3 regions of the Paenibacillus sp. E194 genome follow, and region 1 is predicted to be linked to each of the others. Evidence: predicted binding sites of a transcription regulator. Region 1 holds the regulator's gene; each other region holds the start of a gene.
The links. Region 1 encodes Rex, which represses fermentation and respiration genes when NADH is low (regulators of the CRP and FNR family bind a similar motif). Its sites were predicted from a motif close to TTGTGAAATATTTCACAA; they were not measured.

Region 1 (8,206 bases):
AACGAAGATTATGAGAAGTATCCTCGTGACGAAGAGCGGGATCAGGCAGTAGCGAAGAAACATGGTGCGGATATCGTATTCATGCCAACACCAGACATGATGTATCCTACACCTACCAAAACCAAAGTTCATGTGGATGACATTACAAGTCCGCTGTGCGGTGCTACGCGTCCGGTTCACTTTGACGGTGTGACAACCGTGGTTGCGAAGCTGTTCCACCTCGTGCAGCCAGATCAAGCCTTCTTCGGTATGAAGGATGCACAGCAGGTTGCTGTCATTCAGCGCATGGTGGAGGACTTGAATTTCCCAGTTGAGATTGTTCCATGTCCGATTGTACGCGAAGCAGATGGTCTGGCAATGAGCTCACGCAATGTGTATTTGTCTGAGGAAGAACGGGCACAAGCGCTCGTTCTATCCCGCTCACTGCGTCAAGTTGACGTCTGGCTTGAAGAGAATCCGCAGCTGACAGCCCCAATGCTTCAGCAGAAGATGAAGGACATGATAGCACAGCAGCCGCTGGCAGACATCGACTATGTTGAAGTATTGAGCTTCCCAGACTTGGAGCCACTGGCGCCTGAGATGTCGCTAGATCAGCGAAGCACCAATATTTTGATTGCACTTGCAGTCAAATTCGGTCGTACAAGATTAATTGATAATCGTATGTTAACTCATGGAGAGTAGGGTGAACTAGATGATGCGCGAAATGATGAAATCCAAAATTCACCGTGCTACGGTGACAGAAGCAAATCTGAACTATGTTGGGAGTATTACGATCGATGAGCATTTAATGGAGCTGGCTGATATTTGGGCGAATGAAAAAGTTCAGATCGTAAACAATTATAATGGAGCTCGCTTAGAAACTTACGTGATTCCAGGGCCTAAGCATTCAGGAGTGATTTGCTTGAATGGTGCGGCAGCTCGATTGGTACAACCAGGGGACAATGTCATTATTATTTCTTACGCATCCATGACGAATGAAGAGGCGCGTCAATACAAGCCGAATATTGTATTTGTTGATGGAGATAACAAGCCAGTTGAAGTAATGAATCTAACAGAAGAGCATTCAACCATTCGTTAATGCATTTCGATTAGGGGCATGATTTATGGACGAATTACTTGCTTGCGCTACCATACAGGACGTATTGCTGCTCTGCTTCACTGACAACGGAAGCCAGCGCACGGGAATCGTTGGAGCACCGAATGAAACTTAGCTGTGAGACACACAATGAACGTGAGCCGATAAGACAACGATACGCAACACTTGTGAAGGTGGGATGGAATCGTGCTGCAACATGTATTCGAGACCATGAATGAACTGTTGGATGAAGTGATTGCTCAATACCCGCATGCGAAGGGAAAGCAAAAACAGGAACTCGATCATCAAGTGTCGCTACTTCGCTCCATGAGTGACCATATTGTGGAGGAGTGGCTGCGCTTCGAAGAGCGTCTGTCATTGTTAAGGCCCAAAGTAGGTAAGGGAAGCTCAGTACTCGTACAGCCATGCCCAGTGAAGGAGAGCAAAATAGCCATTCCGGACTATGGGGATCCCTATCAACGGGGTCAGGGGTATTATTTGCTCATGATGTATAAGGAAGCAGTTTTGTTTTTGGAACAGGCGGCTAAGAATCAGCCGGAGAATATCGAGGTGCGCGCATATTTGGCGATGTCGCACTTGCATTTAGGGAATTGTCAGGAAGCAGGACATCATTTTCAACTTATCATACCATTGACTGACAACAACAGCATGAAGGCGATTGCCTGCAATGCGCTTGGCTGCATTCATGCGAAGCAGCATCAGTTTGCACAGGCAGAAGCATGCTTCCTGAAAGCGCATGAATGGGATCCGGCTCTGCCGGAACCGATTATGAATTTGAAGGTATGCCAGTCCAAAAATGGCCATTTTGAACTCGGCGGCGAGCACATGATGCATATCCAATAACATGCATGTAATATCAATGATTCATGACATCTGAGGGGAACGTCTGTGTGGAAAAAATACGCACAGATGTTTCCCTCTAGTCATTTCCAAACGCCCAAACATCTGTTATGCTAAGAACAGAAATTGTGAGAGGAAAGCTATTGAGATGAGATTTGCTGTTTTGGATTTTGAGACGACCGGCAGTCAGCCGAACGATGAAATAATTCAAATTGGTCTGGTTATTCTTGGCCATGATTTGAAGATAGAACACGAATATCATACGCTTGTGCGGCCAACTGTTCCCATACCGGAATTTATATCGCAGCTCACTGGCATTACCGAGGAAGATGTGAAGGATGCTCCGGATATTGATGATGCCATGACGGGGCTTGTTCCTTTGTTAGGGGATGTCGTACTGGTCGGCCATAATGTGGCCTTCGATTATCAATTCCTATGCAGGGCGTTGGAACAGACAGGATATTTGCCGTTCACGGGTCGTATATTAGATACAATTGAGCTGCTTCGCATCCTCTTTCCATCGCTGCCTTCCTTCCAGCTTGGCTCTGTATCACATGAGATGGGAATTGTTCATGATCGGCCACACCAAGCAGATAGTGATGCGAGGGCGACAGCAGATATATTTATTCGCTGCTTAGAAGCGATTGACCAGCTTCCGTTGTTGACGCTACAGCGCGTCGTTGATGTCTTTGGCGATCAAGAGGAGCGGGACTTGAAGTGGTTGCTCGCAGAGAAGCTTCAGGAGCGCGAGGTGTCTGATTGGACAGAAGAAGAAGGGTATTATCCGTTCCGCCAATTGACGTTGAAGCAAGCGGATTGGACAGAGACGGAGGCGCCGCGTGATTCTTCAGCAGAGAACCCGCTTAAGGGGGTTACCTTCGCCCAGTTCCTGGATCAGGTCAAGACGAATCTGGCAAGCCAATTGGACAATTATGAGCCGCGCGAATCGCAGGAGCAGATGTTCAATGAAGTGATGGAGTGCTTCGAACAAGAGCATCACCTGCTAATCGAAGCGGGAACTGGTACCGGCAAGTCGCTTGGGTACTTGCTGCCATCCATATATCAGAGTGTTTCTCAAGAGAGCAAAGTGATTGTTAGCACACACACAATCAATCTGCAAGAACAGCTGAGACAGCGTGATTTGCCGCTCTTGGAGAAGATTGTGCCGGTTCCATTTAAGGCATCCGTATTAAAAGGCCGCAGTCACTATTTGTGTTTGAGAAAATTTGAACATAAAATAAGTAATAGAGAGTATGTACATGCACGCGATGATAGTTTGACAGCTGCTCAAATGCTGGTGTGGCTCAGTCAGACGGAGCATGGAGATGACGAAGAACTGCATTTCGTTCATAAGGGTGCAGACTTCTGGGATACCGTTGCCAGTGATAGTGATTCCTGTCTGAATCGCGCATGTCCTTGGTTCCGTCGGTGCTTCTACCACCGGGCGAAGAATGATGCGAATTTATCGGACATTATTATAACGAATCACTCCCTATTGTTTACGGACGTGATTGCGGAGCATCGTTTGCTCCCCGCATACGAGCAGCTTGTCGTAGACGAAGCACATCACTTCGAAGAAACGGCAGGCAAACATTTAGGCATTCACTTGCAATATTTTTCACTCATTCATCCGCTGACCCAATTGTTCAAAGACAGCAAAAATGGTGCGCTTGTATTGTTGCAGCAGCGTCTTCGCTTGTCAGGCAATGAAAAAGCGCTCGTATGGGCTGAAGGGATCGAGAAGCTGTTAACACAGCTTGTTGATGTTAAGGATCAATGGGATCGGCTGCATGAGCTGCTCTATCAAATGCTTCCTTCCATGAATGAAGCGGGGCAGGCGGAAGGCGGGCAAGCTGTTCTCCGGCTGCCATCTGGCAATCGTCCTGATGGATGGAGCTCCGTATCGGAGCTCGAAGGCGATATTCACACGCGTTTAAGTGATATTGTTCGTTCGGGGGAGAAGCTCGTCAATGAATGGAAGGATTATGATGATGATGAAGTGCAGGGCGTTACGGCTGATGTGACAGGTTTATTCAAGGACATAGGGCAGCTTCGCGATGAATTCCGTGAATTTATGCAAGGCAAGGATGCGGATACCGTGTACTGGATGGAGGGCAATCTCCAATACAAGCATAAATCAATGCAAATGTATGCGGTCCCTGTCGATGTAAGCGAAGCGCTGAAGCGATACTTCTTCGAGCCGAAGAAGAGCGTAATCTTAACTTCTGCTACATTGTCCGTTGATAAATCATTCCAATTCGTAGCTGAACAGCTTGGCTTGAAGGATGCGCAGCGGGATGGTCGTCTAAATACGGTCATACTCCCGTCGCCGTTCAACTACCGGGAGCAAGCACTTGTTGTCATCCCGCGTGACTTCCCTAGTGTGAAGGGAGCATCAGATGCCAAGTTTAACTCGACGCTGATGCAGTCCTTGGCTGATGTAGCCAAGGTAACAGAAGGACGTATGCTTGTCTTATTCACGTCATACCGCATGCTGCGGGATGTGTATGAACCGCTGAAGGAGGCGCTTAGCCTGCATGGCATTCAAGTGCTTGGACAAGGGATTGACAGCGGCAACCGAAGCAAGCTGACACGCCGATTCCGAGATCAGCCGAATTCAGTCCTGCTAGGAACGAGCAGCTTCTGGGAAGGCGTTGATATTCCAGGAGATGCGTTGACATGTCTTGCGATTGTACGACTGCCATTCCAGCCACCGAATCATCCACTCGTGGAAGCGAAGTGCGATCGGCTGAAGCGGATGAATCAGAATCCATTCCGCAAATATTCCGTACCACAGGCTGTAATTCGCTTCAAGCAAGGATTCGGCCGCCTTGTGCGTACGACGCAGGATAAGGGAATTGTCATCATTTATGACACTCGTGTAATAGAGACAAGCTACGGCAAACATTTTCTTTACTCGCTGCCTGGCCCAAAAATGGAGCATATGGCAACAGAACAACTTGTACCACGTATTGATACGTGGCTAGACCATAATCAAAGAGGCATTGGAGAGCGATGAGAGGGGCTTGTTCAGAATGAAAGCACTAAAGATATCAGAAGCTGTCGTTCGGCGATTACCCGTGTATTTACGTCATCTATTGGAATTAAAGCAGCGAGAAGTACTCACAGTTTCTTCTCAAGATTTGGGACAGAAGCTGAACTTGAATCCTGCGCAAATTCGGAAGGATCTAGCGTATTTCGGCGACTTTGGCCGCAAGGGCATTGGGTATGATGTATCGTATTTGATTCAACAAATCAGACATATTTTGAAACTGGATCAAGTTATCCATGTTGGATTGGTCGGTGCAGGTAAATTAGGTCACGCACTCTGTAATTACACCGTATACTTGAAAGATAATATGAAGATTGTTGCAGTGTTCGATGCACAGGAATCCAAAATCAATACCGAGATAAATAACCTGAAAGTTCAGCCTATGTCTGACTTAATTACGACGGTACGCGAGAAGCAAATCCGCATCGGGATTATCACGGTTCCTGCTACAGAGGCTCAGTATGTAGCTGATCAATTTGTAGAGGCGGGAGTAGAAGCGATCTTGAACTTTGCGCCTGTCATTTTGAGGGTTCCTTCGAATATCCGTGTGCATACTGCCGATTTTACAACGGATTTGTTCAGTTTGGCCTATTATTTATCTGATAATGGAAAGGAAGTACCCGCCGAATGACACACCGAATCATTATTAAAAATGGCATGTTCGCCGATTTATCTTCAAGTGCGAAGAAGTCCTCCATTCATGGTTTCATGGTTGTAGAGAACGATCGCATTGTTCATATTGGATCGGAGCTGCCGGAGCAATATGCAGCAGTTGATGCTGAAATCATCGACGGCAAAGGTCTATTTTTCATTCCCGGCCTTGTTAATACACATGGGCATGCTGCAATGTCGCTGCTACGAGGGTATGGTGATGACTTGGCGCTTCAGACATGGCTGCAGGAGAAAATGTGGCCAATGGAAGGCAAGTTCACGGCTAATGATGTCTATTGGGGAACAGCTCTGTCTGTGATCGAAATGCTGAAGGGCGGTACAACAACCTTCGTAGATATGTATGACTACATGGACGAAGTAGCGAAGGTATGTGAGCAATCCGGTATCCGTGCATCGCTTATGCGCGGTGCGATTGGCTTATGCCCAGAGGATGTACAGCGCGAGAAGCTGAACGAGGCGATTCAATTCGCGAAGGATTGGAACGGAAAGGCAGACGGCCGCATTCGCACGATTATGGCGCCGCATGCTCCGTATACTTGTCCTCCGGCCTTTATTGAGAGCTTCGTACAGGCTGCTCATGATCTGGATTTGCCATTACACACACATATGTCAGAGACAAAGGCAGAAGTTGAACAGAACGTGAAGGATTATGGACTGCGTCCGGTTGCGCATTTGGAGAAGCTCGGATTCTTCTCGCGTCCTTCCTTCGTTGCGCATGCTGTCCATTTGACGGACGAAGAGATTGAGACGCTTGCGAAATATCAAGTTGCGGTGTCCCACAATCCAGGAAGCAACCTGAAGCTTGCGAGCGGTGTCGCTCGTGTTCCTGAGATGCTGCGTGCGGGTGTTGTTGTATCCTTGGGTACAGACGGTGCAGCAAGCAACAACAATCTGGATATGTTCGAAGAAATTCGCCTAGCGGCCTTGATTCATAAAGGGGTGTCCGGCGATCCAACTGCGGTTCCTGCTGCAGAGGCACTGCGCATGGGAACGATCTATGGTGCGCAGACCATTCGCCTTGACGATATTGGGGCGCTTGAAGTAGGCATGAAGGCTGACTTCGTTGCGGTAGATATTGATCAGCCTCATTTCCTACCACATACCGACTTGGTATCTCACATGGTATATTCAGCGTCTGCGAAAGATGTCAAGCATGTATGGGTTGACGGCAAGCAGGTCGTGAAGAATGGGGAATGCTTGACGATGGATGAAGAACGAATCCTTCGCGAGGCGCAGCAATGCTTTGATGGCTTGCTGGCAAGATAGGCAGGAGGAGAATTCATGCAGAGAAGACGCGTACGCCGGAGATCGCATAGGAAATGGTTGATTCCGGTACTCGTTCTCTTATTTCTAGTCGGATTGTTCTTCGCCTCTTATCAGTATGTGCAATACATCAATAAGGACGAACGGGTCAAGGAAACGGAAATAATAAAGCGGGCGAATGAAGCAGTGAAGCTCGTAAATGTGACAGAAGTGGAGAAGGGTGTATGGGATCAAGTCGTATATATGGTGCGGGGAACTGACGAACATGGTCAGGAGCAGACCGTGTGGGTACTACCTGATAAGGTAACACCTATGGCTGAATCAACCTCTAAAGAGACGATTCAAGCCCAGATAGAAGCCCAATATCCGGATGCGGATGTAATTCGCATTACGCCAGCATATAAGGATGATCAATACGTATGGCAAGCTTTGGTCAAACGCAAAGATGAACAAGGGGTTGTCCATTACTTCTATCATTTCTATTCATTTGCGAATGGTTCCTCAATAGGGGATGTTTATACGCTGCCTAATAAATAACATATTCAATGTTAGCTAATAACGAGTAATAGGCAATTTTGCAGCGCTGCTGCTTTGCATAAGACGTACATATTGTACGCTATGCGAAGCAGCAGCGCTTTTTGTGTTGGAGTAACTCCATTTCGATGGCAATCATGGTACACATTACATCCATAGTTGAAGTGACATATGTGATATACTCTTGATATATCAGAAAGAGTTTACTAGGGGTATTGATATATATATTTGCAACAGGAGGTTTCAGCATGGCGAAAAAGATACGAATCATGCCTACTTTGCTCATTATGGTCACGACAGCTGTTGCACTATTTGGAGGTTGGACACTGTATGAACGTAATTTCGTGAAGCAGCCTGTGGAACGAATATTGAAGCAGCATGCTGAAATTACGCAGTATGATGTTCAATGGTATCCCGATGCGCTGCAAGTGAAGCTGAAGAGCAAGGATGGCACTAATATTAGCAGCCTAATTGAACGAGTATCAGACGAGCTACAACAGAATTCGAACGGGAAAAAGTAAAATTGGAATACTTGAATGATGAGAGCACGCCGCTCATAGATAAGTTATGGTCACGTGCAATGTTCGACATTGCAGATGCAATGGTACATCAGAAATACAGCGATATTCCTGTTAGGTTGAAGGAACTGCAGCAGCAAAATTCAGGTATTCAGATTCACACGGAAATGGATTCACGATATGTGTATATTCAACTCAAGGATGAGAAAGGAAGCAAAACCGTATTGCTTC
Region 2 (8,206 bases), on a different contig from region 1:
ATAATGATGCGGCGCTCATGACCCGTCTTCCCGAGGAACCTGGCGACCATGCCTACGCCGAAATCAAATCCTTCGAGGAAGAAGAAGCCGACGAACAGCACGGCGACGAGTATGAACCATAACTCATTTAGCGATAGCATGCCTTACCTCCTTATCAAATGGATCGTAATTCTTCATATCTTCTTCCTCCGGTTCTTCCATCTGCTCATCTATACGTATTACCTTGACGAAGAGAACAGCGTCGATAATGGCGAGTACCGCATAAATGGTCGTGAACGCAATGAGCGAGAAGAGAAGTTCTTCCGCCGTAACTGTAGGCGATATGGCGTCCTCTGTACGCATAACTCCGAACACAACCCACGGCTGACGACCCATCTCGGCCATAAGCCATCCCGCCGAATTGGCGAGGAACGGAAAGGCGATCATGCCAACCATCAGCTTCAAGAACCATGGGTGCTGCTCGAGCTTTTTCTTGCGGGACAACATCAGTCCGTAAATGCCGACAAGGCACATGAGCCCTCCTGCGGCAACCATCATGCGGAAGCTCCAGAACGTCATTTTGACCGATGGAATATAATTTCCTGGTCCATACTTCTGTTCATAGCGAGCTTGAATCTGATTCATCCCTTCCACACTGCCGCTAAGCTTGTTGTACGATAGCAGACTGAGCATATATGGGACTTGGATTTTGAACGAGTTCTCTTTCTTTTCCGTATCGATTGTGGCAAATAACGTGAACGGTGCCGGATCCTCACTCGTATTCCAGAGCGCCTCGGCCGCTGCCATCTTCATCGGCTGAGAAGTGAGCAGATGCTGCGCCTGTGCATGCCCAATGTAGGCAACGATGACGGACGAAATCAAGGCAACAGTAATCGAGACGCGGAACGAACGGCGGAACATGTCCGGATTGTGTCCACGCAGCAGTTTCCAAGCGCTGACGCCTGACATGAAGAAGGCGCCGGTTGCGAATGCGGCGAACAGCGTATGCGGAAATTGCAGCCACAATTGCGGATTCGTAATAAGTGCGAAGAAGTCGCTCATCTCTGCCCGTCCATTGTTGAATTCATATCCGACAGGCGCATGCATGAACGAGTTGGCGGTCAAGATCCAGAACGCGGACAACACGGTACCGATCGAGACGATCCAGATGCAAGCGAGATGAACGCGCTTCGATAAGCGCTCCCAGCCGAACACCCATAAGCCGATGAAGGTGGATTCCATAAAGAAGGCGAGCAGACCTTCGATGGCAAGCGATGGCCCGAACACATCACCGACGAAGCGGGAATAATTCGACCAGTTCATCCCGAACTGAAACTCCTGCAAAATGCCGGTGACGACGCCAACTGCGAAGTTAATCAGAAATAATTTGCTCCAGAACAAGGCAGCTTGCTTATAAATCTCCTTGCCCTTGACGACATAGAGCGTCTCTAATACGGCGATTAAAAACGCCAGTCCAATCGTCAAGGGGACGAAGATGTAGTGGAATAATGTTGTTGATGCGAATTGGATTCGCGCGAGAATGACCTGATCCATAGAGGCCTCCTTGTGATGAAAATGTGATCGTCGTGCAACAAGAAAAAGGTCTGTGAGATTCGAATAATGTGAATGTCTTCACGTTATGTGGTGCTATGAGTGTGACACTCGTTAAGATTCAGTCGTTAAGAAAAGCGTTAAGTTATGAGCTTGACGAGGCTGTACGTACATCGCAGCACACATCATTGCACACATCGTACATACTCTTGTCATATGGCACTGGCAGCCAGTCAAGTGAAGTTCTCACGTTCAGCATTATCTTAGAGCAGACTGGATGGGATGTCGCCATCCATTTCAACAGGGCGGGGTCATCCATGTTCAAGAGACTGACACAGAGTTGACAACGTTTCGATGAAAAGGGTCAGTACGAGATCACGAAGAGCAATGATATACTTATTTATATGTGATAAAAATCACAGACCAAGAAAGCAAGAGGTGTATTTCCATGTGGCAACCGGATCGTTCCAGCAATCAACCACTATATCAGCAGATTGCCGCATATATTGAGCGCAGCATTTATAACGGTGAATTTTCTCCGGGAAGCGTCCTTCCATCGGAACGCAAATTTGCCGAGCAAATACATGTAAATCGAAGCACAATCGTTCAAGCTTATGAAGAGCTGCGTGCTGCAGGCATTATTGAAAGCATGGTCGGTAGTGGTACTCGAGTAAGCAAGTCGAAGTGGGGGGCAGACTCTCAACAAACGCCAGATTGGCATCAATATTTAGATAGCTGCAAGCTAGTCCAGCCTGATCCGGTATACGCCGAATTGATTCGTTCCGCACTGGATTCGGGCAGCAACTGTATAGACTTTGCCAGCGGAGAACTGTCACCCGATTTGTCGCCAAATGAAGAGATGCGGATGCTTTTGAGCGAGCATCTGCTGCATGAGGACATGAGCTATGACGATCCTCAGGGCTATGTGCCGCTGCGGGAGGCTCTGTCCACCACTTTACATCAATATCGCGGCATTCGAACGACAGCATCATCGATTCTCGTTACATCAGGGTCTCATCAATCGCTCTATTTAATAACTCGCCGATTGCTTCAGCCTGGGGATGCGATCGCGATCGAGGATCCTTCTTACTATTATTCTCTGCCGATGTTTCACTCGGCGGGCTTGCGCTTGTTTCGCCTGCCTGTAGACGAGAAGGGGGTATGTCCGGAAGGGATATTGTCCTTGTATCGAGAGCACAACATACGGATGATATTCGTGAATCCGAATTACCATAATCCAACGGGCCGTGTGCTTGACCCCTCTAGACGGGAACAATTGCTTGAGATTTGCGGCAGCTTAGGCATTCCCATTGTGGAGGATGATCCGTTCAGTCTGACGTCCTTCACAGGCAATCCACCGCCAACGTTGAAATCGATTGATACAAACAATACCGTCATTTATATTGGCTCATTATCCAAAATTGTAGCGTCAGGCCTGCGGATCGGATGGATGGTTGCCCCGCAGTCTGTTATCACGCGGCTTGCTGCTGAACGAAAGCAAATCGACTTCGGAATGAGTGTGCTGCCGCAGCGAATCGCCGCACGTTTGCTGTCGGAAACTTATTTTGACCGCCATTTGGTACGGCTGCGGCAGGAACTCCTCAAGAAACGGAACTTGCTTATCGATGCGCTGCAGCGCGAACTTCCGGGGGAGGTGGCGTACTCCCTTCCACAAGGAGGGCTGCACTTATGGTGCAAAGTGAGAACCCCCGTTCATGATGCAAAATTGCTAGAGGAAAGCATAAAGCGAGGGGTTCTCTATAATCCTGGTACGGTCTACGGTTCAGAACCTGGGTATGTCCGGTTTACGTATGCAAGGCCGCATGAGGATGAAATTGGGTTAGGAATAGCGCGATTTGCTCAAGCGATTCATGCATCACAGCAGCGAGCAAAATGATTCATACCGGAGTAGAAATTCAAAAAAAGAAATGCAATTGGAAAGTTCCTCCTTTCTAGTTGCATTTCTTTGTAATATGATAGAGAGGAAAGAAAAAGAAAGCGTTTGCGAAATTGGGCGCAGATGAGATTGGAGGGAGGAAGAAGGAGGGACTATGCTATCCGATAACTAGATGAGATGGAGGGAAATAATGAAGAGATCTATGTATTTGAAAGCGGTTTCGATGCTGCTCAGTTTGATGGTTGTCATGACCTCGACGCTTACAGTAGTACAGCCTAAGGCGTATGCTCAAACAAACGGGCAGGAGAATGTAAAGGTGGAGCATCAAGATGAAGGCTCAGTCCTATCTAAACCAGATAAAGGTGATGGGACTCCGCCGAGCGTTACAGATGTCGTGTATGACAAGGACGGCAATATCATTTCGAATCCAATTGGGGACTCCAATGAGGAAGCTGCTCGCCTCCTCGCGGCTGCTACATTTAGCGGAACGAATCTAGCTCTGCATAAGCCAGCCTTTTCCTCCGGTAATGAAGTAGATTATTTGGGGCCTGAGCTGGCTGTAGACGGAAAAGGGAATACAAGATGGTCTTCGGCGAAGGAAGATGATCAATGGTTCTATGTAGATCTCGGAGAGAAAAAAGCATTCGATCGTGTCGTAATCCGTTGGCAAACGCCGGCCGATACATACAAGATCCTCGTATCGGATGACGCTCAGAATTGGACGAATGTGAAGGACAACGATGGTTCCATCCAATGTAAGGGCGGTGTGGAGACGGTTGATTTCCCTTCCCTCGAAGCTCGTTATGTGAAGTTCCAAGGTGTGAAGCGTGCTCCTGTCGATGGAGTACTGTATGGCTATTCCTTTTTTGAATTTGAGGTGTATCAATTGAATGACTTGCAATCTGTCATTGACAAGGTGACGGCAGCGCTCACGGTGCAAGCCGGACAGACGAAGCTCGATTGGTCCACTGCAGGAGTGCCGGAAGGCTACAGCGTCAGTGTATTTGGCAGCGACAGGGTTCCTGTCATCGACCGTGAAGGCAACATCCGTACACCGCTAGTAGACGCCAAGGTGAATCTGATGATTCAGGTGGAGGATCAGAATAGTCCAGACCGGAAGCTGCTGTCAGGAAGTATCCCCGTAATCGTTCCAGGCTTGCATAAACAGACATCGGATCGCAATCCCGAGCCGGAAGTGATCCCTTCTCTGCGCGAATGGTATGGGGATTCGGGCAATTTCAAGTTAAAGAAATCTTCGCGAATTGTAGTCAATCCGAAGGATGAGTCCTTGCTCCGTAAGGCGGCAGAGCTGACTAGCGAAGATGTATTGGATCTGACGGGATACCAGCTTACGGTAGTTTCTGGGACGCCGAAATCTGGGGATTTATATCTGTCGATTGATCCGTCATTATCATGGCTTGGCGATGAAGGAAACGTATTCAAGGTAGGGGAGTATGTATCCATTACCTCTTCTTCAGCTAAGGGAGCTTTCTTCGGAACGAGAACAGCGCTCCAAATCATTAAGCAGAATAAGGACTTGACGATTCCACGAGGTGAAGCAAGAGATTATCCGAAGTATGAGAAGCGTGGACTAATGATCGACGTAGCCCGCAAATTCTTCACGGTCGATTTCCTTCGCGATTATGTGAAGCTGTTGTCATGGTACAAGATGAACATGTTCCAAATTCACTTGAATGATGACGTCGGGGAGCCATTCGCAGATGGCACACGTGCAGCTTACCGCTTAGAAAGCACGACATATCCTGGACTTGCAAGTACCAGTGGGCATTATACGAAGCAAGAATTCAAGGATTTGCAGCTCATGGGCATGGACTATGGCATTAATATCATCCCGGAAATCGACACACCCGGACATTCTCGCGCATTCACGACCTACAACCCGGCGCTTGGAGAAGATTCCCATTTGGATATTTCTAAGCCGGAAACCGTGGAATTCATCAAGAACTTATTCAATGAGTATATAGACGGAAGTGACCCAACATTCGTCGGGCCAGAAGTGCATATTGGCACGGATGAATATTGGGGTCCGGATATCGAGCGCTACCGTTGGTACATGGATACACTCGTGAAGCATATTAACAGCAAAGGCAAGCACCCGCACATGTGGGGAGGCTTGACCCAATATACCGGAACGACGCCGATTAGCAATGACGCAACGATGGACATCTGGTATGAGCCATACGGTGCGCCACAGCAGGCGGTAGATCTCGGCTATGATGTCATCAACTCGCAGAATGTATACATGTACATCGTGCCTACCCTATACGGAAACTACTTGAATTCGCAATTCTTGTACGATGAGTGGGAGCCGAACAAGTGGGAGAACACATCGCTGCCACTTGGCCATCCGCGCGTGAAGGGTGGTATGTTCTCGATGTGGAATGACGTATCTGAAGCGAATGGCTTGTCAATGGACGATGCGCATATCCGATTGCTGCCTGGCATACAGGTCGTGGCAGAGAAGCTGTGGACGGGAACGCGCGATGATAAATCCTTTGCGCAATTTAACAATCGTACAAAGGTGATCGGTGATGCGCCGAATGCCGATCGTTCCCACAAAATTACGGTAAACAATCCAGACAATCTCGTTATGCAGTACATGTTCGAGAAGGGATTTAAGGATGGCTCGGGCAATGGATTTGATGGCAAGGTAGTCAATGTGGATATAACGGAAGGAAAATATGAACAGGGCGCGCATTTCAAAGGCGGCAAGAGCTACATCGAGACGCCAGTTGATGCGATTGGGTTCGGTTGGACCGCGTCCATATGGATCAAGCCGGACAAGGATAATCCAGATGACGCTGTCTTGATGGAATCGCCTGTAGGCACTTTGAAGCTGAAGCAGGGCAAGACAGGCAAGCTTGGATTCAGCAAAGGGCATTATGACAGTACTTTCAATTACGTCGTTCCAGAAGACAAGTGGACCCATATCTTGCTGAAGGGCGATGACAAGGGCGTATCACTATTCGTCAATATTGATGAGTATGTGGAACGTTTGGAAATGCAATATCCAAAGATGAATACGCTTGTCTTGCCGACGCTTCGCATTGGCAGCGAGACGAACGCCTTCAAGGGCACCTTGGATAATGTGGTCATCTACAACAAAGCAATCGAGCTGCTCAGCACGGAAAATCTGGCTTTGCAGAAGGCTACGGAATCTTCGGAACCAGAGTTTCCTTACTATTCCTCGGATAAGGCTGTAGATGGCAATCCGTCTACTCGCTGGGCCAGCAAGTATGTGGATGATGCTTGGTTCCTTGTAGACTTGGGAGAGGTCAAGGATATCAATAAGGTAATTATTAAATGGGAAGGCGCCTATGCGGAGAAGTATCAGCTTCTTGTATCTGATGACAAGACGAACTGGAGAAATATTTCCGGTGAAGGCGGAATCATCGAGTCCAAGGGTAAAATGGACATTCTCGAATTTGATACAACGCTAGCACGCTACGTGAAGTTCCAAGGCATCCAGCGGGCAACCGTCTTCGGCAACTCTTTCTACGAGTTTGAGGTATATTCACCAGGGCAAATTCCTGAATACAAGCAGTTGATCGCTACCATGGATGATATGCTGGCGAAGATCGGCAACAAGGGGAAATGGTACAAATTGCTGCTCGAAGTGCTGAACCGATACCCATACGATGCCAATCGTCCGATTGATGAGATGAAGACGCTCATGTCGCAGCTTGAACCGAATTAACAGATAGGGTAAAACCTCGCTTCCTTGGTGGAGGCGAGGTTTTTTGGTGTGCAGATGGAAAATCAACATCACGCAATCTTCACATCTTTATCCACTCTACGGAATGACCCGTGGTTCATTATCGTGTTATCATAAGGGGAGCAGCTGATATTTTACGTCTAAACCATATAACTAGAACTTTAGTAAGTAGGCTGCGCTGAAATGCTAGGGGGATTATTTCATACATGATAGACAAAAGGGGAGTGGGACAATTATGGCAGTGAGAAGACGTTGGCTGATTATGGGGAGCATTCTGCTTATGCTCGGAGCCGCAACAGGATGCGGAAGTCCGGAGGCAGAACAGCCAATGCAGGGAGCACAGGAGAAGGAGACGCCTGTGCAGGTAGCGGCCGTGCAGAAGGGGGCGCTGAATCAGACCAATGAGATGATTGGGACAGCGAGTGCAAGCCGATCTGTCGAGGTGATGCCGAAGCTGAGCGGCGAACTGAGCCGAATAAACGTGAAGAAGGGTGACACCGTCAGCAAAGGCGAGACTCTGGCAAGTGTGAAGGCAGACGATCTCGACATTCAGCTCCGCTTGGAGCAGCTGGGCTTGGAACAGGCGCAGGATCAATATAAAACGCTGCATAATGCACAGGCGTCTGAACTTGAATTGGATCAGGCGAAGCGCAGTATCGAACAGGCCGAGCTCCGTATTCAGCAAGCGAGCAATCGTAAAGCAGACGCATCCATCAAGGCGCCGATCAGTGGTCAGGTAGTGCGTGTAGCGGCCGAGCAAGGCGAGATTGCTGCAGGCACTTCGCCGTTGTTCACGATCGTGTCAACCAACCCGATCAAGTTCACGGCAAATGTGAGCGCTAATCAGATGCTGCTTCTGCAAAATCGGAAGGAAGTCAAGGTGGAGCTGCCGGATCTCGGCAAAACCATGAATGCGCACATTACATTCTTGTCTCCTGTGGCGAACGAATCTGGATTTTACGCACTGGAAACACAGGCAGAGAACAAGAAGGAGGAGATTAAGCCGGGCATGACGGCCAAGTTCTTGGTTGATCAGCAAGTGC
Region 3 (8,206 bases), on a different contig from region 1:
AGACCCCGCTTACCGTTGTACTTGGTTACTTGGAGACGTTGAATCTGAGCAATGAACGCATCAGTGACGAAGAACGGAATCGCCTGCTCACACGGGTGCATGGCAAGACGGTAGAAGTGATCGAGCTTATACATACCTTTTTTGATTTAGCGAAGCTAGAATCTGGGGACAAGCATGTCGAGCTGACTCGAGTCGATATGAGCGAGCTATGCCGCAAAAATATTCTCCAATTTTATGAGCGGCTTACAAAGAGGGGGTTCGAGGTTGATATTCAGATTCCGGAAGCCTCTCTCTATGCGAGAGGGAATGAAGACGCACTGGATCGCATGCTGAACAATCTCATCTCCAATGCTATAGAGTATGGGGCTGATGGCCGTGTGCTGGGCATAGCTCTGCGCAGTGATGATACGCATCTGTTCGTTGATGTATGGGATCGTGGCAAGGGGATTCCGGAACAGCACCAAGACCGTGTTTTTGAGCGCATGTATACACTGGAGGATTCCCGCAACAAAAATTACGAAGGCAGCGGACTGGGGTTAACGATCACGAAGCGGCTCGCTGAATCAATGGGCGGATCAATAGAACTTCATAGTAAACCTTTTAAGAAAACGATTTTTACAATTAAGCTCCTGCGAATGTCTTGAGGTATTCTACGAGAAACCGGCCGGTGCTGGCTGCGAATGAATAGATAGTTCAGGTCTATTGGCATTGAAGGAAGGGTCACAAGGTTCGAAGAGATTTGCTGTGCTGTAACCAGTATGGCACTCTGCGGACCTTATTTGTATGTCAAGACGGAAAGAACGTAAGGAATTCGTAAGGATTAGGTAAGAAATAAGAAATAGCTAATCGATACAATGAGGACATCAGAAGAGATGAGAGGGGTAAATGAAATGACCTTCCTTGTACGGACGCATCGTTTGACGAAGAATTATCAAGGCAAAGATGTCGTATCGAATGTGAGCATGAATATTAAGAAAGGCGAGATATACGGATTCCTTGGCCCCAATGGGGCGGGGAAGACAACGATTATGAAAATGATGACGAATCTCTTGCAGCCAACGAGCGGTGAGATTGAGATGTTCGGCGAGAAGATGACACCCACATCCTATTCCTTGCTATCTCGCATGGGGACAATTATTGAGCAGCCAATCTTCTATGATCGTCTTACTGCGCAGGAGAATCTGGAGCTTCATTGCGAATACATGGGCTACCATAATAAGAAGGCGATTGAGGATGCACTGGAACTGGTAGGGCTGAACGGCATTGAACGCAAGCAGGTGAAGGACTTCTCCCTTGGGATGAAGCAGCGTCTAGGCATCGCGAGGGCCATATCGATCAAGCCAGAGCTGCTGCTCCTGGATGAGCCGATTAATGGTCTTGACCCAATTGGGATTAGGGAGATACGTGACCTGTTCAAGAAGCTGTCACGCGAGTTCGGCATTACGCTCTTGATCTCCAGCCACATCTTAGGGGAAATGGAGCTGGTTGCAGATACGATCGGTGTCATTAACCATGGGGTGCTGTTGGAGGAAGTGCCAATGGAGCGGGTTCGGGCGCAGCAGTCCGAATTCATTGAGGTCATCACTGATAATGCGAGCAAGGCAGCCTATGTACTTGAAGAAGTCATGCATATTTCGAATTTCCGCATTACGGACAACCGGATCATCCGCATCTATCAATCGGGGGTGTCCCAGCAAGATATTACGAAGGCATTTGTTATGAACGATGTCATGGTAGAGTCTGTCCATAAGAAGCATCATTCCTTGGAGGATTACTTTATGAAGCTGTTGAATGGAGGGGATGCTCGTGAATAAGCTCATTCGACTGGAACTGAAGAAATTCCGGTTTGCTACCTATATACGTACGGCCATGTATGTCACGATTGGGATTTTCCTCTTTATTTTGCTTGGAATCTATGGAGATACACGCGATATCGCGTTCCATAATATATCCGAAGTATTCAGTATCATCGATACGTTTGTGAAGGTTGCCTTCATTATTACGGCCTCGGTATTGCTAAGCCGAATGGTTATTGATGAGTTCAAGAGCAAGTCTATAACGGTCATGTTCATGTACCCGATTCCACGGAAAAAGCTCATGACAGCTAAGCTGATCATTGTGGTCTTGTACACCTTTATAGCCATTATTCTATCAAATATTGTACTTATCAGTGGATTCCTCTTATACAATTCTTATGCGCACACTGTACCTGGCACGGCGACAATAAGTATGGTTACGCATCAAGTGGCAACTAGTGTTATCAACTCCTTAGCAGCAAGCTGCTTAAGTCTGATTCCATTATGGTTCGGCATGCGCAAATATTCAGCGGCGGCGACCATTACGAGCTCCATTCTAATTGCAGCCTTTCTAGGCTCGTCGACTGGCGGATTTACCTTGTGGTCCATTATCGCAGTGCCATTTGCTTTTGCTGCGCTTGGTGTAGTGATTGGTTACTTGACGATTCGCAAGATTGATACGATCGACCTGTATAAATAAAAATAGATGCAGCGAAATACCTTGTTGTGACAGAGATGTGGCATGCCCAAATTGGTGACAAATTTCAGAAGAGTTCTGGAAAAAAGGTGCAGCACATTGCGGGCTGTTTGTAAAGAGGAAAGAAGGCACAATGTCTTTTTTCTTCTTTTTTTCACTTTTTTTCGACTATATTTGTGAAATTTGACACAAAGTTCTTATTTTGATCAAGTAATTGCTTTATAATTGTGATAAATATCACATTGCAGCGTTTCTGTATCTGACAGAATACAACTGGAACATGTAATCAACGTCATTGATCCCGTGTTCGACGCAGGCATTACAGCCTATTCAGCATAGGAATTGAGAGTATAAATAGAAAGGTGGAAGGACAACGATATGTGGGATACGATCTTATTATCGCGCATTCAGTTTGCATCGACGACGATTTTTCACTTCTTCTTCGTACCGGTATCGATTGGTCTAGCATTGCTCATCGCAATGATGGAGACGATGTATGTCGTCAAGGGAAATGAAGAGTACAAGAAGATGACGAAGTTCTGGGGGAAGCTGTTCCTCATTAACTTCGGTGTCGGTGTTGTCACAGGTATTATTCAGGAATTCCAGTTCGGAATGAACTGGTCGAACTATTCTCGCTTTGTCGGGGACGTGTTCGGTGCGCCGCTTGCGATTGAAGCATTGCTGGCATTCTTTATGGAATCAACGTTTATCGGATTATGGATATTTGGATGGGATCGCTTATCGAAGAAGGTGCACTGCCTGTGCATTTGGCTTGTAGCCATCGGTACAACGTTGTCCGCCTTGTGGATTTTGGCGGCGAACTCCTTCATGCAGCGTCCGGTCGGATTCGAGATTAACAATGGCCGTGCGGAAATGAACGATTTCTTCGCGCTGCTGACGAATGGTCAGCTGCTTGTTGAATTCCCACATACGGTTTTCGGGGCATTTGCAACAGGGGCGTTCCTGATTACTGGGGTGAGTGCTTATAAACTGCTGAAGAAGCAGGACGTTTCTTTCTTCCAAAAATCGTTCAAGATTGGTGTTATCGTGGCTACGGTCTCTTCCATTCTGGTTGCGGTCTTCGGTCACCAGCAGGCACAATATTTAATGCATACCCAACCAATGAAGATGGCGGCAAGTGAAGGCTTGTGGGAAACAAGTGGCGATCCTGCGCCGTGGACGGTATTTGCAGCAATCAATACGGACAAGCAAGAGAACAGCATGGAATTCAAAGTTCCATACTTGCTTAGTTTCCTATCTTATAGTAAGTTCTCCGGAGAAGTCCGCGGGATGAAGGAATTGCAAGCGGAATATGAACAGCTGTATGGCCCTGGCGATTACATTCCGCCGGTGAAGACAACATTCTGGAGCTTCCGCATCATGGTTCTTGCCGGAACATTGATGATTCTGCTTGGCATGTATGGCTGGTTCTTGGCAGCACGCAAGAAGCTGGGCAATCCGAATAAGTGGTTCATGCGCTTCATGCTCTATGCAATCTCATTGCCGTTCATTGCGAACACAGCAGGCTGGATTATGACGGAAATTGGCCGTCAGCCATGGACGGTATTCGGTCTCATGCGGACAGAAGACAGTATTTCGCCGAGTGTGTCGGGCGGTCAAGTGCTATTCTCGCTTATCGCATTCTCGACAATTTACACCGTACTTGCTATCGTGCTTGTGTATTTGTTCGTTCGTGTCATCAAAAAGGGTCCGAATGAAGTAATGAAGGCAGAACATTCGAATGACCCGTTTGATCAGGAGGGACAACATGTTATCTCTTAATGAATTGTGGTTTCTACTAGTTGGAGTGTTATTTGTCGGATTCTTCTTCTTGGAAGGCTTCGACTTCGGTGTCGGCATGTCGACGAAGTTCTTGGCCCGTACAGATGGGGAGAAACGCGTATTAATCAACTCGATCGGTCCGTTCTGGGATGCCAATGAAGTATGGTTGCTTACGGCCGGCGGGGCGATGTTCGCTGCGTTCCCGAACTGGTATGCTACGCTTTTTAGCGGATATTACACGCCGTTTGTCGTTTTGCTGCTTGCATTGATTGGACGCGGTGTCGCATTCGAATTCCGCGGCAAGAAAGAGACAGAACGCTGGAAGAAGTCTTGGGATTGGGCGATTTTCTTAGGAAGTCTGCTTCCTCCATTTCTGTGCGGGGTTGTATTCGCAGGGCTGATTCAAGGCTTGCCAATTGACGGCCAGATGGAAATGAAGGCTGGACTGTTCGATATGGTGAATGTGTATACATTGCTTGGCGGGGTAACCGTTACGGTACTGTGCCTCGTGCATGGCTTGATGTTCACAACACTGCGCACAATTGGCTCCTTGCAGGAGCGCGCACGTAAGCAAGCGAAGATGCTGCTAGTGCCTTTGGCGGTATTGTTTGTTGCTTTCGGTGCTATGACGTACTTCAAGACGGATGTATTTGAGGTTCGCGGTGGGATCTTAACAGCTGTTGCTGTAGTTGGGGTTATTGTTTATGTGCTCGCTGGCTACTTCATGGCGAAGAAGCGCGATGGCTGGGCATTTGGCATGACGGGCGGAGTTATCATTCTATCGATCGCCTCTGTCTTTATCGGATTATTCCCGCGTGTTATGATTAGCTCGATTGATAAGGCATTCGACTTAACGATTCATAACGCCGCTTCTGGGCAATACTCATTGAAAGTTATGACGATTGTAGCTCTAACCTTGCTGCCATTCGTTCTAGGATATCAAATTTGGAGTTATTTCGTCTTCCATAAACGGCTTCACGAGAAGGAGCATTTAGAATACTAATGGATAAAAATTTGCTCAAGTATGATGGAGCAAGGCCGACGATGTTCATCATTGCCGTCCTTACTCTTGTGCAAACACTATCCATCATAGGTCTGGCAATCAAGCTGGCGGAGGTTATCTCCGCCCTGTTTGCCGGCGCGCCGTTGCAGGAACAAGCCGCAAATATGGGTCTGTTCCTGCTTGCGTTTACCGTCCGTCAAGTGACGACCTTGCTTATGCAGAAGGTAGCCTACAACTTCGCCGAGAAGACAGGGGTAAACTTGCGGCGTCAGTTGATGGATAAGTTGTTCCAGTATGGGCCTCGCTTCGCCAAGTCAGAAGGTACGGGCAATCTCGTTACTCTTGTGCTTGAAGGGGTCTCCCAGTTCCGTACGTACGTGGAACTGATTCTTCCTCGGATGATGGGTACGGGCATTACGCCAATTCTCATCCTACTCTATGTACTCACGCTAGATATGGCGTCCGGTATTATTTTGATTGTGACGCTGCCGATTTTGATTGTATTTCTGATACTAGTTGGGCTTGCTGCGCGTAAGCAGATGGATCGACAATGGGAGTCGTACCGCATTTTATCGAACCACTTTGTCGATGCGCTTCGGGGCTTGGAGACGCTTCGTTTTCTGGGGCAGAGCCGCAAGCACAGTGATACGATTGGGCAAGTGAGTGACAAGTACCGCTCTGCGACAATGCGTACGCTTCGTGTAGCTTTTCTCTCCTCCTTCGCCCTTGACTTCTTTACGATGTTATCCGTGGCCTCTGTAGCGGTTGGCCTGGGTCTTCGTCTTATTAATGGAGAAATGACATTAGTGACGGGGCTTACGGTGCTGATTCTAGCCCCTGAGTATTTCCTGCCTGTTCGCATGGTTGGTGCGGATTATCACGCGACATTGAACGGGAAAGAAGCTGGAAAAGCAATTGATGCGATCATTAAACATGAAACTGAAGTAGGGGGAAGTGTCTCACAGCTTCCGTCCTCTCTTGCTTGGACGCAGGACAGCACAATCGCCTTGTCCGGCATAGGTGTGAAGCATGAAGCGGATGGACCGTCTTCACTGAAGGATGTAACGTGTGAGGTGACGGGTCTTCTGAAAGTCGGCATTGTCGGCGAGAGCGGGGCAGGCAAGTCTACGCTCATTGATGTGCTTGGTGGTTTCCTTCGTCCGACATCAGGACAGGTCACCTTGAACGGCATGGACGTGTCATCGCTTGATGAGGAAGCTTGGCGTCAGCTGACGACTTATATTCCACAGCATCCGTATCTTTTCAACGTGTCGCTTGCGGACAATATCCGATTCTATGCGCCTGAAGCTTCTGATGAAGAAGTGGATCGCGCCCTTGCAGCAGCTGGCTTGTCTACATTGACTGCTGAGCTGCCAAATGGTCGGGATGAGCTTATTGGCAATGGAGGCCGCTCTCTTAGCGGCGGACAGGAGCAGCGTGTGGCGCTTGCTCGTGCATTCCTGAGCGACAGACCGATTATGATGCTGGATGAGCCTACGGCCCATCTGGATATTGAGACAGAATATGAGCTCAAGCAGACGATGCTATCGCTGTTCGAAGGCAAGCTGGTCTTCCTTGCGACGCATCGCCTGCATTGGATGGAAGATATGGATTGGATTATCGTCATGGATCATGGAAGGATAGCAGAGGCAGGTACGCACCAGGAGCTGCTTGAACGCCAAGGCGTGTATTACAGCATGTTGATTTCGCAGCAGGAGGGGATATTGTGACACGTGAACAGAATCAATGGCTGCGTCCTTATTTGCGGCGCTACTGCGGTCGCTTCGCGCTCATTATTTTCCTCGGCATGCTGACAGTACTGTGCGCGAGCGCGCTCATGTTCACCTCTGGATTTTTAATATCCAAATCAGCCGCACGTCCGGAGAACATTCTCATGGTGTATGTACCGATTGTGCTTGTGCGCACATTTGGTATTGGCAGAGCCGTTGTGCATTATGTAGAGCGGCTTGTAGGTCATGATGCCGTACTTCGCATCTTATCAAAGATGCGTGTGCGCTTGTACCGGATTTTGGAGCCGCAAGCCTTGTTCATCCGCTCCCGATTCCGCACAGGGGATGTGCTTGGTGTGCTGGCAGATGATATTGAACATTTGCAAAATGTCTATGTACGTACTATTTTTCCGAGCATTGTCGCGATTGTGATGTATGCGGCAGGGATCGCGGCCCTCGGCTGGTTTGATCTCCCGTTCGCACTGCTGATGGCACTGTATATTGCCGTACTCGTCTTCATTCTGCCGTGGATATCGCTATGGTTCACACGTCGGAAGAACCGCCTAATGAAGCAGGAGCGCAGTGGACTATATCGGAAGCTGACAGATGCGGTACTTGGTATGAGCGACTGGGTCATTAGCGGACGCGCTTCTCAATTTGTCGACTCCTATGAAGCAGATGAGGCGAGGGTGGCTCGTATTGACCGAGATTTACGGATGTGGGCGCGATGGAGAACGCTAGTCGCACAATCTGTCGTCGGCTTGACGGTCATTACGATGGTGTACTGGGCTGGCGGCCAAGCGGCTGATGGAAATATGCCTGCTGTTATGATTGCGGCGTTCGGTCTTGTGGTGTTCCCATTGATGGACGCCTTCCTGCCGGTATCGGAAGCGGTAGAGAAGCTTCCTCAGTATGAAGATTCGTTGGAACGTCTGTCGGGCATGGGAGAGGCGCCTGTGGAACAAGCTGTCGGCAGCGCAGCGAATGTGAAGCCAGAGCTGCTGCAGCAAGCACGAAAGTCTGCCCATATCCGCTTGGATCAAGTCAGCTTCCGGCATGCAGGATCAGCCTCCTTGACGATTAGTGGGGTATCGCTTGATATACCGCAAGGCAAGAAGATTGCGCTTATCGGACGCAGCGGTGCCGGAAAGTCAACATTATCTACCTTAATTCAAGGTGCGGTGGTACCGGAGTCTGG

Region 2: a site for Rex is predicted at 1,600-1,617, ahead of AZ66_RS15490 (cytochrome ubiquinol oxidase subunit I). Genes of this name have one in related genera too.
Region 3: a site for Rex is predicted at 2,668-2,685, ahead of AZ66_RS01800 (cytochrome ubiquinol oxidase subunit I). Genes of this name have one in related genera too.

Annotation. Positions count from the first base shown of each region.
Region 1 covers NZ_JMDX01000097.1:10,247-18,452, reverse strand. Annotated here, with positions in the region: gene panC (pantoate--beta-alanine ligase) at 1-681, shown strand, start outside; gene panD (aspartate 1-decarboxylase) at 692-1,078, shown strand; gene AZ66_RS14955 (tetratricopeptide repeat protein) at 1,283-1,939, shown strand; gene dinG (ATP-dependent DNA helicase DinG) at 2,085-4,955, shown strand; gene AZ66_RS14945 (redox-sensing transcriptional repressor Rex) at 4,972-5,619, shown strand; gene AZ66_RS14940 (amidohydrolase) at 5,616-6,926, shown strand; gene AZ66_RS14935 (hypothetical protein) at 6,942-7,460, shown strand; gene AZ66_RS32700 (hypothetical protein) at 7,706-7,978, shown strand; gene AZ66_RS32695 (hypothetical protein) at 7,981-8,206, shown strand, end outside.
Region 2 covers NZ_JMDX01000103.1:11,892-20,097, reverse strand. Annotated here, with positions in the region: partial or broken gene cydB (cytochrome d ubiquinol oxidase subunit II) at 1-140, opposite strand, end outside; gene AZ66_RS15490 (cytochrome ubiquinol oxidase subunit I) at 124-1,533, opposite strand; gene pdxR (MocR-like pyridoxine biosynthesis transcription factor PdxR) at 1,979-3,427, shown strand; gene AZ66_RS15480 (discoidin domain-containing protein) at 3,618-7,145, shown strand; gene AZ66_RS15475 (efflux RND transporter periplasmic adaptor subunit) at 7,399-8,206, shown strand, end outside.
Region 3 covers NZ_JMDX01000006.1:47,137-55,342, forward strand. Annotated here, with positions in the region: gene AZ66_RS01785 (sensor histidine kinase) at 1-644, shown strand, start outside; gene AZ66_RS01790 (ABC transporter ATP-binding protein) at 891-1,814, shown strand; gene AZ66_RS01795 (ABC transporter permease) at 1,807-2,496, shown strand; gene AZ66_RS01800 (cytochrome ubiquinol oxidase subunit I) at 2,872-4,275, shown strand; gene cydB (cytochrome d ubiquinol oxidase subunit II) at 4,262-5,278, shown strand; gene cydD (thiol reductant ABC exporter subunit CydD) at 5,278-7,008, shown strand; gene cydC (thiol reductant ABC exporter subunit CydC) at 7,005-8,206, shown strand, end outside.